4 regions of the Sinorhizobium arboris LMG 14919 genome follow, and region 4 is predicted to be linked to each of the others. Evidence: predicted binding sites of a transcription regulator. Region 4 holds the regulator's gene; each other region holds the start of a gene.
What was found. The regulator PhoB, encoded in region 4, activates phosphate uptake and scavenging genes when phosphate is short. The targets are predictions, from matches to a motif close to TGTCATNNANCTGTCAT.
Positions count from the first base shown of each region.

Region 1 (4,454 bases), on a different contig from region 4:
CGCGCAGCCGGTGGGCAACGGCGACAATGAGGGCGTCTCCAACCGCGTGCCCCCAGGCATCATTGACCGCCTTAAACCCGTCCAGATCGATGAAGTGGAGCTTCACCTGCTTCCCGTTCAGTCGTACCCAGCTGGAAACAGCAGCGACGTTCTCAAGGAGTCCTGCGCGGTTCAAGAGCCCAGTCAGAGGATCATGCAGGGCGCGATGTCGCGAAGCGTGTTCGCTTTTGCGCAGATTGCGGACCGTTATGCCACCCGCGAAACCGATGGCGCAGAGAAACAGGACTAAAATCGCGCCTGCGGTTCGCAGGTCGCCGTCGATCTTCTCGTAGCTCTTTGTGCCTGGGGCCATCGAAGGCCAGGTGAAATAGGCGATATCCTTGGACGACACATCTTTCAATGCAACGGCCAATCGTCCCGCCGAAGGCTTCAATTCAAGACGCAGGTCCGCAATTGCGAAACTGCCGGACACCTCGGCCACGACGGCCGGGGTAATCAGCTTTGCGAATACGAGCACATGGAAATCTCCCGGGTCGAGTGACTCATCGCTTTCGAACGGTTGAATCGCGGCCGCGCCGATAAGTTCGGTTCCGGCGGAGGAGCGTGCGAAATGCACCGGAACTTCGTCGGACATCTTCACCCGTCTCGCCGCGTCGAGCAATGCTTGGAAGTCGTCAACGGATTCGCTCGGCATGACGTCCATCGGAACGCCTTTGCGGTATGCGACAACCGGCAGATTCCGGCTATCGACAACGATGGCGGTGTCATAAAGAGGGTAGTCGGCGGAGGTCGACGCCCAGTTTTCAATAATCCAGTCGGCGCGCGTATCGGCGCTCACCTCGGCATATGCATCGTCCCAGTACGCGTTGTCGCGCAGGGTCGCCGCCATCTGCTTGCGAAGCGCCTGCACCGCTCCCGACGTAGCTTGCAGGGCTCTTTGGTCATCGATGTCATCGGCCGTCGTCGTGAGGGTAGCGATCGAGCCCGCAACCAGTCCGGCGAGTGCGGCGGCGACCAAGATGAACACAGCAGCGACGAGCAGCACCAGTAGCTGTGTCTGGCGGCTTTCCGAGAGTGTATTCCTGTGCATGGGATGATACCTGCGGGGGATTATTGTAAGAATTCCTCGGTCCGTCAGGCCGGAGAAGCAGGAGGCATCATGCCCGCGGCGCGCTGCGTCGTGAACGTACATGCTGCTACGCTAATGGAGGCTTAACGCGCTATCACGGGGGAGGGCATCTGCATTCAAGCGGATTGCGGTCTGGCTCAACGACACCGCGATTTATCTTGCCGGTTGCGGGCCTTTCTGTGCGCTTGGATCACCTTTCGGGGTCCAGGTTCGAACCAAGTGCCGTAGTCCAGGCTTTGCTGACGTTGAGAGCGAGGCTGTCGCTCCCGTCATATGAATGTAATTTAACAACGATACGCCCCATCGTCGGAATTGTTCGGATAAGCAACGATGGAGAAAGCCGTGACCGAGATCGACAAGAACAAGCTGTCCTGGGACGAATGGGACGAACTGCAGAATCCGCCTCCGGCCGAAACCGACTTCGATCGGGTGATCGAAGCGGCCATTTCACGCCGCGGCTTTCTTGGCGGTGTACTCGCCATCGGCTCCGCCGCTGCAGCCATGGGCACGCTCGGCAGCCTGATGAACTCCACCTCGGCGCAGGCTCAGGAAGCCGCTTCCCGCTTCCCGTTCAAGCCAATTCCGATCGCCACCGACGGTACGGTTCACGTTCCGGAAGGCTATTCCTGGAAGCCGCTCGCGAAGTGGGGCCAGCCGTTGTTTTCGAATGTTCCGGATCTCGACCCGGCCAACGGCGTCAGCGTCGAGAACGCCGACAAAGTCTTCGGTGAAAACACCGACGGCATGGAACTGTTCGTGGTCGGCGGCCATCAGGTCATTGCCGTCAACCACGAATACGTCAACAATGAAACCAATCTTCCGAATAATGAAAAGGGCATGCCCAAGAGCGCCGACGACGTGAAGATCCTGCAAAACCTGCAGGGCGTCACCGTAATGGAGGTCGCCGAAGGTGAGAACGGCTGGGAAATCGTGCTCGACAGCCCCTTCAACCGCCGCATTACTCATCTGACGCCGATGAAGATCTCCGGTCCAGCCGCCGGATCCGATCTTCTCAAGACTGAAGCTGATCCGAGCGGCACCGACTGTCTCGGGACCTTCAACAACTGCGGCGCGGGCAGGACGCCGTGGGGCACCTATCTCACCTGTGAGGAAAACTTCAACGGCTACTTCGGTTCCACCGACCCGAACTTCGCGATGCCCGACGACTTCAAGCGCTATGGCATCGCAGCCGAGACCCGTTATGGCTACGAGGCCTTCGATCCCCGTTTTGACGTCTCGAAGAACCCGAACGAACCGCGTCGCGCCGGCTACGTCGTGGAAATCGATCCGTCGGATGCGTCGTCGACCCCGGTCAAGCGCACGGCGCTCGGCCGCATCAAGCATGAAAACGCCGCTGTCGTGATCGCACGCGACGGTCGCGTGGTCGTCTACATGGGCGACGACGAACGTGGCGAATTCCTTTATAAATATGTCTCGAACGGCATCTATGTCCCAGGCGGCAATACCTCCAAGCTGCTCGATGAAGGCACGCTCTATGTCGCCAGGTTCTCCGACGACGGCAATGGCGAATGGCTGGCCCTCACTCCCGAAACGACCGGCATGAAGATGGACGAAATATGCGTCTTCACCCGGCAGGCCGCCTCGAAGGTCGGCGCTACCACCATGGACCGTCCGGAGTGGGTTGCAATCAACCCCGTCGCGATCGAAGCCTATTGTGCACTCACCAACAACACCAATCGTGGCGTCAAGAAGAATGCCGGGGGCGACGAAATGCCTGTCGGCGGCGTCAACCCGCGCGAAAAGAACGAATATGGCCAGATTGTCCGCTGGTATCCGGACAACGATGACCATGCCGATGGCAAGTTCAAGTGGGACTTGTTCGTCATGGCCGGCAATCCGGACGTCCATAGGGGCGACGCCTATGCCGGTTCGTCCAACATCAACTCCGGCAACATGTTCAACTCGCCGGACGGCATGATGTTCGACTCCACCGGCCTCCTTTGGATCCAGACGGACGGTGAAGACACCAACGAAGGCGAATTCCTGGGTCAGGGCAACAATCAGATGCTCGCGGGCGACCCTGCCACCGGCCGCATAGAGCGCTTCCTCACGAGCCCGAAGGGTGCCGAAGTCACCGGCATGACCTGGTCCGCGGACAAGCGCACCATGTTCGTTGGCATCCAGCACCCCGACGCTCCCTTCCCGGACGGCGATGGCAAATTGCCGCGCTCGACGGTAATCGCCATTAAGCGCGACAACAACGCCCTGATCGGCTGATCGACTGGACGCTTGACCATGTTTGAGGCGCCGGCTCCGGCGCCTCTCTCCTCTGAAATGTTTTTAGCTGCGGTTTCTTTGCCGGTATCACTGGTTCGAAAACGCAGGCGTGCTGAGCCGGACGCCCGCCGATGCTGGCGCGGCCGTCTGGGAAGTTAGGCTTCGGGGATTGCCCGCCGCGGGATCCTTTCAGCCGCTTCCCCCAAAAGTCTGGAGCAGCGCCTCTCTTTGCTCCCAGATCATGAGTGCTCCGCTGATTGCCATGAAGCCGACAACGATCGCTCGGAAGTTCAGTTCGCTCATGCCCTTCAGCATGCGTTTGGCCACCCAGTTGGAGACGAGGGCTCCCAGTCCGGCCGCAATGCCGAACAACAGCAGTTCACCCGTCAACGTTCCGAAAGCGGTGTATGCGCCGATCTTCACGAGATGCATGGGAAAGGAGATCGCAGTCTTTGTCCCGACCATCTTTTCCTTGGTTATGCCGGCATTGAGGTAGAGAGAGTTCAGGATCGGCCCCATGGCGCCGATCAGACCGGAGAGGAATCCGACGACGAGCTCTGCCGGGAAGAACCACCAGGTCGCAACTGCAAAGGTCCTTTCCCGCCGGCCGAATCCGTACTGGAATATTGTGGAGATCAGGAACAGGCCGATGACTATCTGAAGCCATTCCGCCGAAGTGTTCGAGAAGACCGCAGCACCGAGGATGCCGCCGAGGGCTGCACCGGGCAGTCCCCAGGCTACGACGCGCCACTCGATGTCCTGGAAAAACACCAAAGCGCGTCCGCCTCCCGCAACAAGCGTGGCGACTGCGGCCACCGGAGCGACGGCTTGTGCACCGGCGATGAACCCGATGAGCGGCACCAGGAGCATGGCGCCACCCCCGCCGCCAATCGTCGAAACGATCCAGGCGATGAATCCCGAGGCGGCGAGGAGCAGATAGTCCATCACGTCGAATTGCCTTTACCCGAAGCCGATCAGCACTCCGCCGATTGCGGCGACGATCACCACGACCCAAGGCGGAGACTTCCAGGCCATGAGAAGAACGAAGCATGTCAGCGCCAGCGCGAACTCGTGTGGCCCGATGATC
Region 1 is NZ_ATYB01000009.1:650,678-655,131, reverse strand. It holds gene SINAR_RS01000000133395 (putative bifunctional diguanylate cyclase/phosphodiesterase) at 1-1,090, opposite strand, end outside; gene SINAR_RS0110960 (PhoX family protein) at 1,472-3,367, shown strand; gene SINAR_RS0110955 (TSUP family transporter) at 3,557-4,315, opposite strand; gene chrA (chromate efflux transporter) at 4,328-4,454, opposite strand, start outside.
Region 1: SINAR_RS0110960 (PhoX family protein) is a predicted target of PhoB. The motif match lies at 1,397-1,413, and genes of this name have one in related genera.

Region 2 (4,454 bases), 1.9 Mb from region 4:
CTGGTCGAAGGATGCGGCCGTGAAGTTGGTCGCGTCCGCGACGCGCAATACGGCGTCCGTCCGGCCCTGCCTCCGGAGCTTGGTCCTGGCGGTCGCCAGCATCTCGGCCGAGATATCGAGGCCGAAGAGGCGTGCACCGGGGTAGAGATTCCCGATCATGGCGAGATTGCGGCCCGTGCCGCAGCCGACTTCAAGCACGGATGCACCCGGCGGCGGGCTCAATTCACGGATCAGCGTGTCGCGGCCGAAGAGATAGTATTTGCGCGTGATATCATAGATGTATCGCTGGTAGCGATACATGCGATCCATGAGGTGGGCGTGGCCTTCATCCGCGGTCTGCACGGCGTTCAGGCCTTCTTCCGGTAAATGTGGAAGCCGCCATAAATTGCCGAACGGTCCTCAGCACCGAGCCGGGCAGAAGACTCGGCATCATAGTGCCACTGATCGAGCAGGGCGGTGGAGAGGCGCCCTGGCAGGATGCTCGCCTCTGCCGCCGTGCGGAAGATCACGGCGGCTCCGGCGTCGGCGGTGCGGGTGATCTCGGTCCAGAGGTCGTTCAATTGTTGATCGCTCATCCAGTCCTGCGCGTCGAGAAGCACGTAGCGGTCGACGGAGGCGGCGGGCTTGCCGGCGAGAAGCTCGGTGAAGCTTGCATGGTGGACCTCGACGCGCTCCGCGTTGCTGCGAATTGCTTCGTATCGCGAAGCCTGAAGATAGGGCGGCAAGTCGCCCTCGTCCGGCCGCGGATAACGCCGCGCGAAGGCTTGCCAGGCGAAATAGTTTTCGCGCAAGGGAAAATGACAGGTCAGCTTTTCCAGCCGGTGGCGCAGCACCGCGGCGACGGATTTCTCCCGGCTCAGGCTCGCGAGTTCGTCGAATTGCTGCGGCGGGATGCCGAGGCCGAAGAGCGAGCTCTTCCGGCAAGTGATCCAGCGGATCACCGGCCGCTCGAAGAGCGGAGCGAGCTTATCGTCGAAGAACTGCCGCTGTTCGCGCATGGAGCGCGCTTTTACGAAGTCTTCCGGGTTGATTCCATGCAGCCGTGCGAGAAGATGGCTTGCGGCAATGAACCGGCCGAGCAGGCCGGTGCGGTAGATGTTGCGCGTGAAGACGCCGATGCGCCGGCGGCCGGCGAGATCGCGGCCGTTCCAGTAGGCGCGGGTTGCCGGATCGAGCTTCGGCGCCAAGAACACGTCGTAGGCCTGGCTGTTCGAGCGCGTTCCTTCGACGGCGAGGAACCGCACCACGTCCTTGTGGCTCGGCAGGTGGCGAAAGGCCGCGAGCTTCAGCCGGTTCAGCGCAATATGATGGGGATTGAGATCGACCACGTCGATCCGGGCCGGCCCGGCGGAGAGATAGGTCAGCACGTTGCAGCCGCCGGAACCGATTGTCACGATGCGATGTCCAGGACGGATCCGCATCGCCTCCATGTCGACGATCGGGTCTTCCCAAATCTGCGGATAGACGAGCCCGGAAAAGAGCAGTCCGAACAGGCGTTCGGAGAGACCGGCGAGGGAGAGAGCTTTATGCTGCAGGAGCGCGCTCTTCAGTTTCGGGTTCTTCTTGCCGAAGCCGGCATCTGGGGCGAAGTCGGTCATCTTGCCTGTCGTCCAGTTGAAACTGAGCCGCTTCTAAGGTGACTCCGCTACACTTTGATGACGAGGTTTCGCACAGGCTGCGCACGTTTCGACCGCCCCCCATCGGCCGCGCCGCATCCATTGGGGGCTTTTTCTTTCGATCGAATTCTGTTTCCTTCTACAGACCCGGGCGTTGTCGGTTGTGGGGTGGCAGGGCTTCTCATGCCATCGTTATCGCTACGACGGGCACGGGAACGAGAGTGGAAAAAGCGTGCGCCAGATCCAATATGCAATTGTCTTGTGCAGCGGTCGCGCGAAGCTGCTGTAGCACTTCGATCGGCTGCATGTTTCGTCGCAGGGACACGCAATCGGAAGCAGGAGGGCGGGAATGAAGGGTCTGCTGAAGACGCTCGGCGGCTTGGCGGTTGCGGCAGTTGCTGGCTTCGTCGGCTGGCTGGCGCTGTTTCCGCCCGAACTCCTCAAGGTGGGCGACGGCTACGCCGCCAAAATTGTCTGCTCCAATGTATTCCTTGCGCGGCGGGATCCGCAGGAGGTTCTGGCGGAAGATGTCCAGGCGCCCGGGCATCCGCTGCTCAAGCTCGTGCGCGTTTCCGTCGACCGCGAAGGGCAGAGCGTTACCGCGCGTATGCTGGGCTTTGCCGCACCCGCTCGGGCCGTCTACCGTCCCGGCCGGGGATGCGCCAATGTGAGCGGAGGCAGCGCCGAGGCGATCGCGGGAACGCGCGGGACGGGGGCTGCAACGGCGCCTCTCGCCGTCGATCCGAACGTCAACTGGCCGGACGGGGGCAAGTCTCAGATCGATCCGAGCATCCAAATGCTGATCGAAGACCCGGCCCTGGCGGGGCCGGGTCTGCGCGCGATCGCAGTCGTCAGGGACGGCAGGCTGGTCGCCGAAACCTATGCGCCAGGATTCGACCGGAACACACCCTTGCTCGGCTGGTCGATGACGAAGTCCGTGACGGCGGCCATCATCGGCCTGCGCATTGCCGATGGGCGGATGGATCTGGCCCGGACCAATCTGATGGCCGAATGGAGCGGCGACGCGCGGGCCCGCATCAAGCTTGCCGATCTTCTCGCGATGCAGAGCGGCCTCGCATTCAACGAGGATTATGGCGACGTCACGGACGTGACGCGCATGCTCTATCTGGAAAGCGACATGGCCGGCTTCGTCGCCTCGAAGTCGCTGGCAGCGCCTCCGGGCACAAAATTCGCCTATTCGAGCGGCACGAGCAATCTTCTGTCCCGCCTCTGGATGCAGACATTCGACGATCCGGCCGAGGCGCTCTCCTACCCGCGCGAGGCGCTCTTCGCCCCGCTTGGGATGACGAGCGCCGTGATGGAGACGGATGCGAGCGGTACCTTCGTGGGCTCCTCCTACATGTATGCGTCGGCGCAGGATTGGGCGCGATTTGCCGAATTTCTGCTGCAGGACGGGAGCTGGAAGGGGAGGCGGCTCCTGCCGGAAGGTTACGTGTCCTTTATGCGCACGCCCTCGTCGGCTTCCGGCGGCGACTACGGCTCCGGCCAGGTCTGGCTCCAGGAAAATGGTACTCGCGCCGGAACGGCAAACTTTCCGCCCGACACGTTCTGGATGCTTGGGCATGACGGGCAGGCGATCATGCTCGTCCCCTCGCTTCGTCTGGCGGTCGTACGCCTGGGGCTGACACCGTCGCGCCTCGGCTACGACGTGCAGAAGCTGAATGCGAGGATAATCGATGCGCTCGACTGAGTGAGGTCATGGACCCACCGCTCTTTGCGCTCACCTCATATTCAGCTCGTCCAGCATCCCCTTGCGTTTGGCATGGTAATAGTAGCCGCTGGCATAGAGCTTCACCGCGCCGTCGTGATGGTTGTCGGCAACCATCCACGCGCCGCGCAGGTATTTGGTCGCGTATTTCAGGTTGGTTTCCGCATCGAAGAGGCCTTCGGCCGGCCCGTCGTAGCCGAGGCCTCTGGCGGTGTTGTAGCGAATCTGCATCAACCCGTAATTGCCTTTGCTATAGGCGCGCGGATTGTAATTGCTCTCGCGCTTGACCACCCGATGTACGAGCTCCAGGGGAAGACCGTTCAGATCTGCATAATATTTGATCAGCCGGTCCAGCTCGGGCCGCGAGCTCGTCGGTGTTTTTGACGGCTTCAGCGAATCGGGGATGACGCTTGCGACGGCGCCGACTGCCGTGCCGATCATACCTGTCTTCGGGCGCTCCGTCGGAACGATCATGCGCTTGGCGACAAGCGTCTCGAGACCGACCGGCTCGCCGGTGTCGAAATCCGACTCCCAAGAGGCGGCGACCCCGATGACGGGGGCGGCCTGTTCGGCAGCCGTCTCAGGAGCTGGCGACGCGGCTGCCCGGGAGAGATCTGCCGAGGCGGGTGCCGCCATGGCCACGTCGAAGGCCTGGGCGGGCTTGGCCGCCGGTACGGCTACCGACTGGGGTGCGGCGAAGGCAAGGGTCGTGTCTGTCGCCGGTGTCACCGCTTGGGAATTCGACGCTGCGGCGGCACCTGCCGGCACCGCCGACGCACTCTGCGCCGCCAGCGCAGCCGACGTGCTTTCCGTTGCACCGATCGGTGCGGGCAGCGCATAGGCCGTCGTTTCCGTTCCGGGCTTCGGCAGGGGCGTGACCGTCTGCACGGCCGTTAACTCCGCAAGCGAGGTATGCTCGACCGTAGAACATCCGGAAGCAACGGCCAGGGACATAAGGGACACGGCGGCAAGTGCCCGCTTCGAAAGGGGAGTACGGAAATTCGCCATGCTGTCACTTTCGTGCTTCTGGGCCCCGTAGCCCCTGCAAATCAGCGGTTGCCACCCGCTGCGCTTGAATCTCCATTAACCTATGCCGCCGGTTGCGGCAA
Region 2 is NZ_ATYB01000014.1:2,090,616-2,095,069, reverse strand. It holds gene SINAR_RS0121490 (class I SAM-dependent methyltransferase) at 1-351, opposite strand, end outside; gene SINAR_RS0121485 (BtaA family protein) at 348-1,598, opposite strand; gene SINAR_RS0121480 (serine hydrolase domain-containing protein) at 1,966-3,327, shown strand; gene SINAR_RS0121475 (lytic transglycosylase domain-containing protein) at 3,358-4,353, opposite strand.
Region 2: SINAR_RS0121485 (BtaA family protein) is a predicted target of PhoB. The motif match lies at 1,645-1,661, and genes of this name have one in related genera.

Region 3 (4,454 bases), 2.9 Mb from region 4:
ACTTCGCAGGAAATCCAGGACTTCATCTTCAAATACGTCACCCGCGAGCTTTATGCGACCAAGTATGCGGACGTGTTCAAGGGCGACGCCAATTGGCAGGCCGTCCAGGTTCCGGCCGGCCAGACCTATACCTGGGACGAGGCGTCCACCTACGTCCAGAACCCGCCCTACTTCGTCGGCATGGGCAAGAAGGGCGCTGGCATTTCCGACATCAGGAACGCCCGCGTCCTCGGCCTCTTCGGCGACAAGATCACCACCGACCACATTTCTCCGGCCGGATCGATCAAGGCGGCGTCGCCGGCGGGCAGCTACCTGCTCGAACATGGCGTCGGGATTGCCGACTTCAACCAGTACGGCACGCGCCGCGGCAATCATGAGGTGATGATGCGCGGCACCTTCGCCAATATCCGCATCCGCAACCACATGCTCGGTCCGAACGGCAAGGAAGGCGGCTATACGATCCACTATCCCTCCAAGGAGGAGATGTCGATCTACGACGCCGCCATGCAGTACAAGGAAGAGGGCGTTCCGCTCGTCATCTTTGCCGGCGTCGAATACGGCAACGGCTCTTCGCGTGACTGGGCGGCCAAGGGCACCAACCTTCTCGGCGTGAAGGCCGTGATCGCTCAGTCCTTCGAACGCATCCACCGCTCGAACCTGGTCGGCATGGGCGTCATCCCCTTCGTCTTCGAGGAAGGCATGACCTGGGAATCGCTGGGCCTGAAGGGCGATGAGGTCGTGACGATCGAGAATCTCGCCAACGTCCAGCCGCGCGAAAAACGCGTGGCCAAGATCACCTATGGCGACGGCTCGGTGAAGGAGGTCCCGCTCATCTGCCGTATCGATACGCTCGACGAGGTCACCTACGTCAACAATGGCGGCATTCTGCAGACGGTGCTTCGCGATCTCGCCGCATGATCGGCGACGTATGAACGCAAGCGCAAGAGCCGGGGCGTCTACAGCGGCGCCCCGGTTTTTCATGCCTGCTTGTCCGGATTCTCCCGGCTTTGAGGCAGTCACTCCAACGTGACTTTTCGTTGAAGAATACCCGTCGTATGTAGGGGTCTCGCCGCGCGACAAACCGCCGGCCGGGATCGTTGAAACGACGCACGTCCGGACGGAAATCCGTCACAGGCTTTCCGGGAAGTGCACTAACCAGCACGAACAAAGACGCCATGACATTCGCATGCACACCAAAGACCCGACGTTTCGCCCTGGCGATCATCGGGCTGTTTGGCGTGTTCTGCGGACCGGCCGCAGCCGATGACGGCAGGACGATCAAAGGCGTCGTCGAACTCTTCACCAGCCAGGGCTGCTCTTCCTGTCCGCCGGCGGACGCGGCCCTCAAGAAGCTTGTGGACCAGGGCGACGTCGTGGCGCTCGCCTACCACGTCGACTACTGGAACTATCTCGGCTGGGCGGATACGCTCGCTTCCAAGGAAAACACCGAGCGGCAATATGCCTATGCGCGGATGCTCGGCCGCTACGGCGTCTATACGCCGCAGGCGATCCTGAATGGACGCGATCACGCCAACGGCGCGGACCTGCCGGCAATCAGGAACCGGCTTGCTTTGATGAGCACGAAGGGGAAGGGGCTGTCGGTGCCGGTCGATGTCTCGATCGGCGGCGATGAGATATCGATCAAGGTAGGTGCCGGCCAAGGAAGGGCGAATGTCGTCGTCGTCTATTTCGACCGTGCAAGGGTGGTCAAAGTCGAGAAGGGCGAGAACAGCGACAAGGAAATCGCCTATTGGCATGCCGTGCGCGACATTCAGACGATCGGGATGTGGGACGGCAAGTCCGCGGAATTCACGCTGCCCGCCTCGGTTCTGATCGAAGGCCAGGGCAACAGCGGTTGCGCGGTGCTGCTGCAGTCGATGAAGGACAAGGAGACGCCGGGAGCCATCATCGGCGCCGCGACGGTTCTTGCTGGGCCGCAGGGCAAGCTCTGAACAAGACGGAGGCGGTTTCCGATTGATTGCGGCGGAGCAGGAGCCGCAGAAGGGATGGTTCGGCCCGGCAGCATCGAGGGGCTGGGGCTGAGGGTTCGAAGTTACCGGACCGAACCAGCCATGTCTGCGTTCGAGAACCTCCCGCAGCATGACGGCTGGCCGGACATACGGTGGCAACGACTCTGTCCGGCAGCGGTCGGAGTGTTGCGGCGAATTGGGGCGGCGATTTGACTGAATTGCGGCAGCGGCAAGAATTGCTGACATTGATCAACAGCTTCCGGCTTGCTTTTCGAATTGTGTGAGGCACACTGTCGTGGTCCTGTCACATTAGAAGGCCGAGATGCCGATGACCGATGAAACGGATTTGCCGCGAGGCGAAGCACGTCACTACGGCCAGACCACCTCCGATGTGGTCGTCGATCTTCACGAATACAAGCAAGCCAAGAACCCCCCGCCCGTCACCTTCCATCGCCGCGAACTCGACCTGATCCTCAAGGTCTACGGCCGTATGGTGGGCGAAGGGGAGTGGCGCGACTATGCGATCGACCACCTGCGAGACCGGGCCGTTTTTTCGGTGTTCAAGCGCGCCGGAGAAGTGCCGCTCTACCGCATCGAGAAAAACCCGAAGCTCGCCGCGAAACAGGGCGCCTACAGCGTGCTCAACGCCCACGGGACGATATTGAAACGCGGCCACGAACTCGCTCAGGTTCTGAAGGTCTTCGACAAGGTTCTGAAGCTCGTCCAAACCTGACGGACATATATCACTTGCAGCTGCCCCTCATCCGCCTGCCGGCACCTTCTCTCCGCAGGCGGGGCGAAGGGACAGGGGCAGCGCTTCGCCTCAGTTTCCTCTCCCCGCGTGGGGGAGAGGGTTAGTCCTCGGGTAAACCCGAGGAGATGGGCAACCTGGTTGGTTCAGCTCCTATAAAGCGTATCCGGATAGACGCCCTCGGTGGGCTTCGTCCCGGTTCCCTCTCCGAGCGGACGCTGCATGAAGGCCGTATCCAGCCAGCGGCCATGCTTGAAACCGGTGGCCGTCATCAGCCCCCGCGGCTCGAAGCCGAGCGCCCGGTGCAGAGCGATCGACGAGGGGTGCGCTCCGCCGATGACTGCGATCATCTGACGGAAGCCGAGGGCCGTGCAGCGCCCGATCAGTTCGGAAAGCAGCGCCTTGCCGATGCCCTTGCCCCGCGCTTCCGGCGAAAGATAGATCGAATCCTCCACCAGGAACCGATAGGCGGTGCGGTTGCGGAAGGCGGAGGCATAGGCATAGCCGACGACCGCACCGCGCTCGTCCACGGCGGCCACATAGGGGTAGCCGTTACCGGTGATCGTGGAAAAGCGGAGCGCCATTTCGGCCTCGGAAGGCGGCGTTTCCTCATAGGTCGCCACCCCGTTCAAGACGGACTCGCGATAGATTTCGGTGATCGAGGGGAGATCGGCAGCAACGGCGTCGCGGAGCGTGGCAGTCATGGAGATTTGACCTGTAGTGGCTGTTGGGCACTGTCTCGCATGGATGCGCCGGATCGATCAAGACCGCCGTCAGGCAACAAAAAAGGCGGCCGAAGCCGCCTTTTCCGTCGAACCGGTTCGCTACTACTCGTTCCTGTTGCCAAGGAACTGCAGCATGAACATGAACAAGTTGATGAAATCGAGGTAAAGCGTCAGCGCGCCCATGATGGCCTTGCGGCCGGCGACCAGCGCGTCGTCGCCTTCAAAGTACATTTCCTTGAGCTTCTGCGTGTCGTAGGCGGTGAGGCCGGCGAAGATGAGCACGCCGATCACCGAGATCGCGAAGCCGAGTGCCGAAGAGGCAAGGAAGATGTTGACGACGGATGCGATGATCACGCCGAAGAGGCCCATGATCAGGAACGAGCCGAGACCGGAGAGGTCCTTTTTCGTCGTATAGCCGTAAAGCGACAGGGCGCCGAACGAAGCTGCGGTCACGAAGAACGTCTGCACGATGCTCTGGCCGGTGAAGACCAGAAAGATCGACGAGAGCGACAGGCCCATCAGCGCCGCATAGACCCAGAAGGTCGTCTGCGCGGCGGAAACGCTCATGGAATTGATGCGGAAGCTCATGAAGAACACCAGCGCAAGCGGCGCCAGCATCACGACCCACTTCAGGGGCGAAGCGTAGATAAGCTGGGCGAATGCCGGATTAGAGGTGGCAAGCGCATAGGTTCCGTAAGCTGCCACGCCGGTAATCGCCAGGCCGAGGGCCATCAAATTGTAGACCTTCAGCATATATGCGCGAAGGCCTTCGTCGATCACGGCACCCGCCTGAGCGCCGGCGGGCGACATTCGGGTTTGGTAGTTTCTCAGATCAGCCATTGTTTCCTCTTTTAAGCCCCGGTTGAAGTTACGGTGTCGGGCGGCGAACCTTGTCGTTCCTTTGCGCGCCCAGGCGCCGCTGCGGGGCTCCAGCATGCCTGTGGACAAATATGATGGTGAACGCCGTCATGCACAAGGGCCGAAGCGCTTGGAATCGGACAAAGCAAG
Region 3 is NZ_ATYB01000014.1:3,140,534-3,144,987, reverse strand. It holds gene acnA (aconitate hydratase AcnA) at 1-918, shown strand, start outside; gene SINAR_RS0126465 (DUF1223 domain-containing protein) at 1,176-1,952, shown strand; gene SINAR_RS0126460 (DUF2794 domain-containing protein) at 2,293-2,703, shown strand; gene SINAR_RS0126455 (GNAT family N-acetyltransferase) at 2,868-3,425, opposite strand; gene SINAR_RS0126450 (Bax inhibitor-1/YccA family protein) at 3,549-4,286, opposite strand.
Region 3: SINAR_RS0126460 (DUF2794 domain-containing protein) is a predicted target of PhoB. The motif match lies at 2,262-2,278, and genes of this name have one in related genera.

Region 4 (4,454 bases):
GTACAAATCTACATGTGGGCCAACGAGGCCGAGCGTGCCTTCGTTGAGCGTACCTCGGGAGCGATCATCATTCTCTTGATCTTTCTCATCGTCATGAATCTCGGGGCAATTCTCTTGCGGCGTCGCTTTGAGCGCCGCTGGTAGTGGGGTAAGGACTATGAACATCATGTCGGAAGCTGCAGTCGAAGAGGCTCTTGACCAGAAAATGAACACGGTGCCTTACAAGATGATCGGCAAGGATGTGTCGGTCTACTACGGCGAGAAGCGCGCGCTTTTCGACGTGAACCTCAACATCCGCGAGAATACGGTCACGGCGTTGATCGGTCCCTCCGGTTGCGGCAAATCGACGTTCCTGCGCACTTTGAACCGGATGAACGACACGATCGAGAACTGCCGCGTGACCGGCAGGATCACGCTGGACGAAGACGACATCTACGATCCGTCGATCGACGTGGTGGAACTGCGTGCCCGCGTCGGCATGGTGTTCCAGAAACCCAATCCGTTTCCGAAATCGATCTACGACAACGTCTCCTACGGTCCGCGCATCCATGGTCTGGCACGCACCAAGGCCGAACTGGACGAGGTCGTGGAAACCAGCCTGCAGAAGGCCGGACTCTGGAACGAAGTGAAGGATCGGCTGCAGGAGCCGGGCACCGGCCTTTCCGGCGGCCAGCAGCAGCGCCTCTGCATCGCCCGCGCCGTCGCGGTCAGCCCTGAGGTCATCCTGATGGACGAACCCTGCTCGGCACTCGACCCCATTGCGACCGCGAAGGTCGAGGAACTCATCCACGAATTGCGGGCAAATTTCACGATCGTGATCGTCACCCACTCGATGCAGCAGGCGGCGCGTGTTTCGCAGCGCACGGCCATGTTCCATCTCGGCAATCTCGTCGAGGAGAACGATACCGACAAAATGTTCACCAACCCGGACGATCAGCGCACCCAGGACTACATCATGGGCCGCTTCGGCTGATGGCGGAGGGGCGCGCTTTTCCGCCCCTCCCGGTTTAAGATCGACCGAGCCCGTTCAGAACAGCGCGTGTCCCGAGGAAACGAATATGTCTCACGCACACATCATGTCCGCCTTCGACGAAGAGTTGAAATATCTGACGCGACGCATCTCCGAGATGGGGGGGCTTGCCGAGCAGATGGTTGCGGACTCCGTCCGCGCTCTCGTCAATTCCGATCTTGCCCTGGCCCAGAAGGTGATCTCCGATGACGCGATTCTGGACGACGCGGAGCGCCAGATTGGCGAGAAGGCGATCGTCACCATTGCCAAACGCCAGCCTATGGCGTCGGATCTCCGCGAGATCATGGGTTCGATCCGTATCGCGGCCGACCTGGAGCGCGTGGGCGACCTCGGCAAGAACACGGCAAAGCGCGTGATCGCCGTTGCGGGGTCCGGCATCCCGCGCAAGCTCGCGCGCGGCCTCGAACACCTGGCCGAGCTCGCGCTCGTTCAGTTGAAGGAGGTCCTGGACGTTTACGCCTCGCGCTCACCTGAAAAGGCGAACAGCATTCGCGAGCGCGATGAAGAGATCGACGCGATCTACACTTCGCTGTTCCGGGAATTGCTGACCTATATGATGGAAGACCCGCGCAACATCACGCCGTGCACGCATCTTCTCTTCTGCGCCAAGAACATCGAGCGTATCGGCGATCACGCGACCAACATCGCGGAAACGATCTACTACATGGCGACAGGCGCCCAACCGCAGGGCGAACGGCCGAAGGACGACATGACGTCGACATTGGGTTCCGTGACGGACTGAAATCGCACGGCATCCGGTGCCTACGCAGAATTTTGTTCCGGCCGCCCTGGCGCGGCCTATACCAGGCGCGGCGGCATGACGGTCGTCGTGCGTAGGAAGGAGTCCTACTGAATGTTGCCGAAGATTGCCGTAGTCGAAGACGAGGAAGCCCTGAGCGTTCTCCTGCGCTACAATCTCGAGGCGGAAGGCTTCGAGGTGGATACGATCCTTCGCGGCGACGAGGCGGAAATCCGCCTGCAGGAGCGCCTGCCCGATCTTCTCATTCTCGATTGGATGCTGCCCGGAGTTTCCGGCATCGAGCTCTGCCGCAGGTTGCGCCAGCGGCCGGAAACGGAACGGTTGCCGATCATCATGCTGACGGCGCGCGGCGAGGAAAGCGAACGGGTGCGGGGCCTTGCCACCGGCGCCGACGATTACGTGGTCAAGCCCTTCTCGACGCCGGAACTGATGGCGAGGGTCAAGGCGATGCTCCGGCGAGCGAAGCCGGAGGTCCTGTCGACGCTCCTGCGCTGCGGCGACATCGAGCTCGACCGGGAGACGCACCGGGTCCATCGCCGCAGCCGTGAAGTGCGCCTGGGCCCTACGGAGTTCCGGCTTCTGGAATTCCTCATGTCCTCACCGGGACGCGTCTTTTCCCGTTCGCAACTTCTGGACGGCGTCTGGGGACATGACATCTATGTCGACGAACGGACCGTGGACGTCCATGTCGGACGTCTGCGCAAGGCGCTGAACTTCTCCAACATGCCGGACGTCATCCGGACGGTGCGCGGCGCGGGCTATTCGCTGGAAAGCTGAGGACTGTGCGTCCAATGTCGCCCGTGCCGGCTTGCGACATGGCAAGAAAAAGGGGCCCTTCCGGCCCCATTTTGTTCGTTGTCGAGTGCGCCTGGGAGCGGTCCACTGCTTCATTGAAGCGGCGAAACGCTCTGATGCATTGAACTAAACTGCGCACTTCGCACGGAAACCGTTACGTTCATGATTTCAGGTCGACCAGACCTAAAATCATCGTGATCTAGCGCATGCGCCGGCGCTCGGCGGAGGGTTGGTAGGCGAGCCGGGCGTGATAGGTGCAATAGGGAGAGGCTTCCGGAGATTCGTTGCCGCAGAAGTGGAACTCTTCCTTGAGCGGATCGCCGATCGGCCACTTGCAGGTGCGTTCGGTAAGCTCGGTGAGTTCCAGCCGCCGCGACATCGGCACGACGATGTTGCTGTCGAGTTCCATTTCCTGGTCGATCGCCAGGTCGACTGCGATCTCTTCCTTGAGCGCTGTCGCGCCGGCAGTCCGGGTCACGGTGCGCGTTACCGAACGCGCGGCGTAGTTCGGTGCGCGTGGCGCGGAGGTCGCCCGTTTGGGGCGGGCAGCAGCGGTCGCATTTCCGCCGGCCTTGGCGCGACCGGGCAGGCTCAGGCGGTGAACCTTGCCGATGACCGCGTTGCGACTGACGCCGCCCAACTGCGCCGCGATCTGGCTGGCGCTCAGGCCCTCCGACCACAGCTTCTTCAGTTTCTCGACCCGCTCGTCAGTCCAGTTCATCTCTGCACTCCCCGTTCTCGGCGTTGGGATGGCGGAATCCGTCACCGCTCCCCGGGAAAAGCCCGAAGATTCAACGCGATAATACTTTTGGTGACTAGGTCCGCCGCATGCGTCTAGTAATTGAATATTAACCTACCGGCAGGGTGACTCCGTGGCAAGAGTCGCCGGAATCGCGCCGAATCGATTTCGTGGTTTTCCCCAACTTGCTGTCGGAGCGTTGCATTTTTGCAAGTCCCAAGGCGCGATTTTTTCACGGTTCGGAATCGGTATCTGCAAGCGCCTGCAAACCTTGGTTTTGTTGACATTGCGGTGCGAAATGGGAATAGTGCCTCTCGCCGCCGCGAGGCGGCATTTTTGATTTTTACCGGGCCGAAGAACCCGAGCTGCTGCCGGAATGAAGGAGAGTTCGACATGACCGCAACCACGCCGCTTTACGACACCTATCTGCGCGCGCCGTTGCGTTTCGAGCGAGGTGAAGGCGTTTGGCTGATCGCCGACGATGGCACCCGCTATCTCGACTTCGCAGCCGGTGTCGCCGTGAACTCACTCGGCCACGCTCATCCGCATCTCGTCGAAGCCCTGAAGGCGCAGGCCGACAAGGTCTGGCATTTGTCCAATCTCTACGAGATTCCGGGGCAGGAAAGCCTTGCGCGGCGGCTGACCCAGGTCACCTTCGCCGACCGTGTGTTCTTCACCAATTCGGGTGCGGAGGCGCTCGAATGCGCGATCAAGACCGCACGGCGCTATCATTTCGCCAAGGGGCACGTGGAGAAATTCCACATCATTACCTTCGAAGGCGCTTTCCATGGTCGCACGCTCGCGACGATCGCCGCCGGCGGGCAACAGAAATACATCGAAGGCTTCGGACCGAAGGCGCCGGGCTTCTATCAGGTTCCCTTCGGCGACATCGCGGCAGTCAAGAACGCGATCAATGACGAAACCGCAGCGATCCTCGTGGAGCCGATCCAGGGCGAGGGCGGTATTCGGCTGGCATCGAAGGAGTTCATGCAGGGACTGCGCGAACTCTGCGACGAGTTCGGCCTGCTTCTGATCCTCGACGAGGTCCAGTCCGGGGTCGGGCGCACCGGCAAGCTCTTCGCCCATGAATGGGCAGGTATCACGCCGGATATCATGGCGGTCGCCAAGGG
Region 4 is NZ_ATYB01000014.1:226,882-231,335, forward strand. It holds gene pstA (phosphate ABC transporter permease PstA) at 1-144, shown strand, start outside; gene pstB (phosphate ABC transporter ATP-binding protein PstB) at 158-973, shown strand; gene phoU (phosphate signaling complex protein PhoU) at 1,059-1,772, shown strand; gene phoB (phosphate regulon transcriptional regulator PhoB) at 1,884-2,567, shown strand; gene SINAR_RS0112190 (GcrA family cell cycle regulator) at 2,785-3,306, opposite strand; gene SINAR_RS0112195 (aspartate aminotransferase family protein) at 3,718-4,454, shown strand, end outside.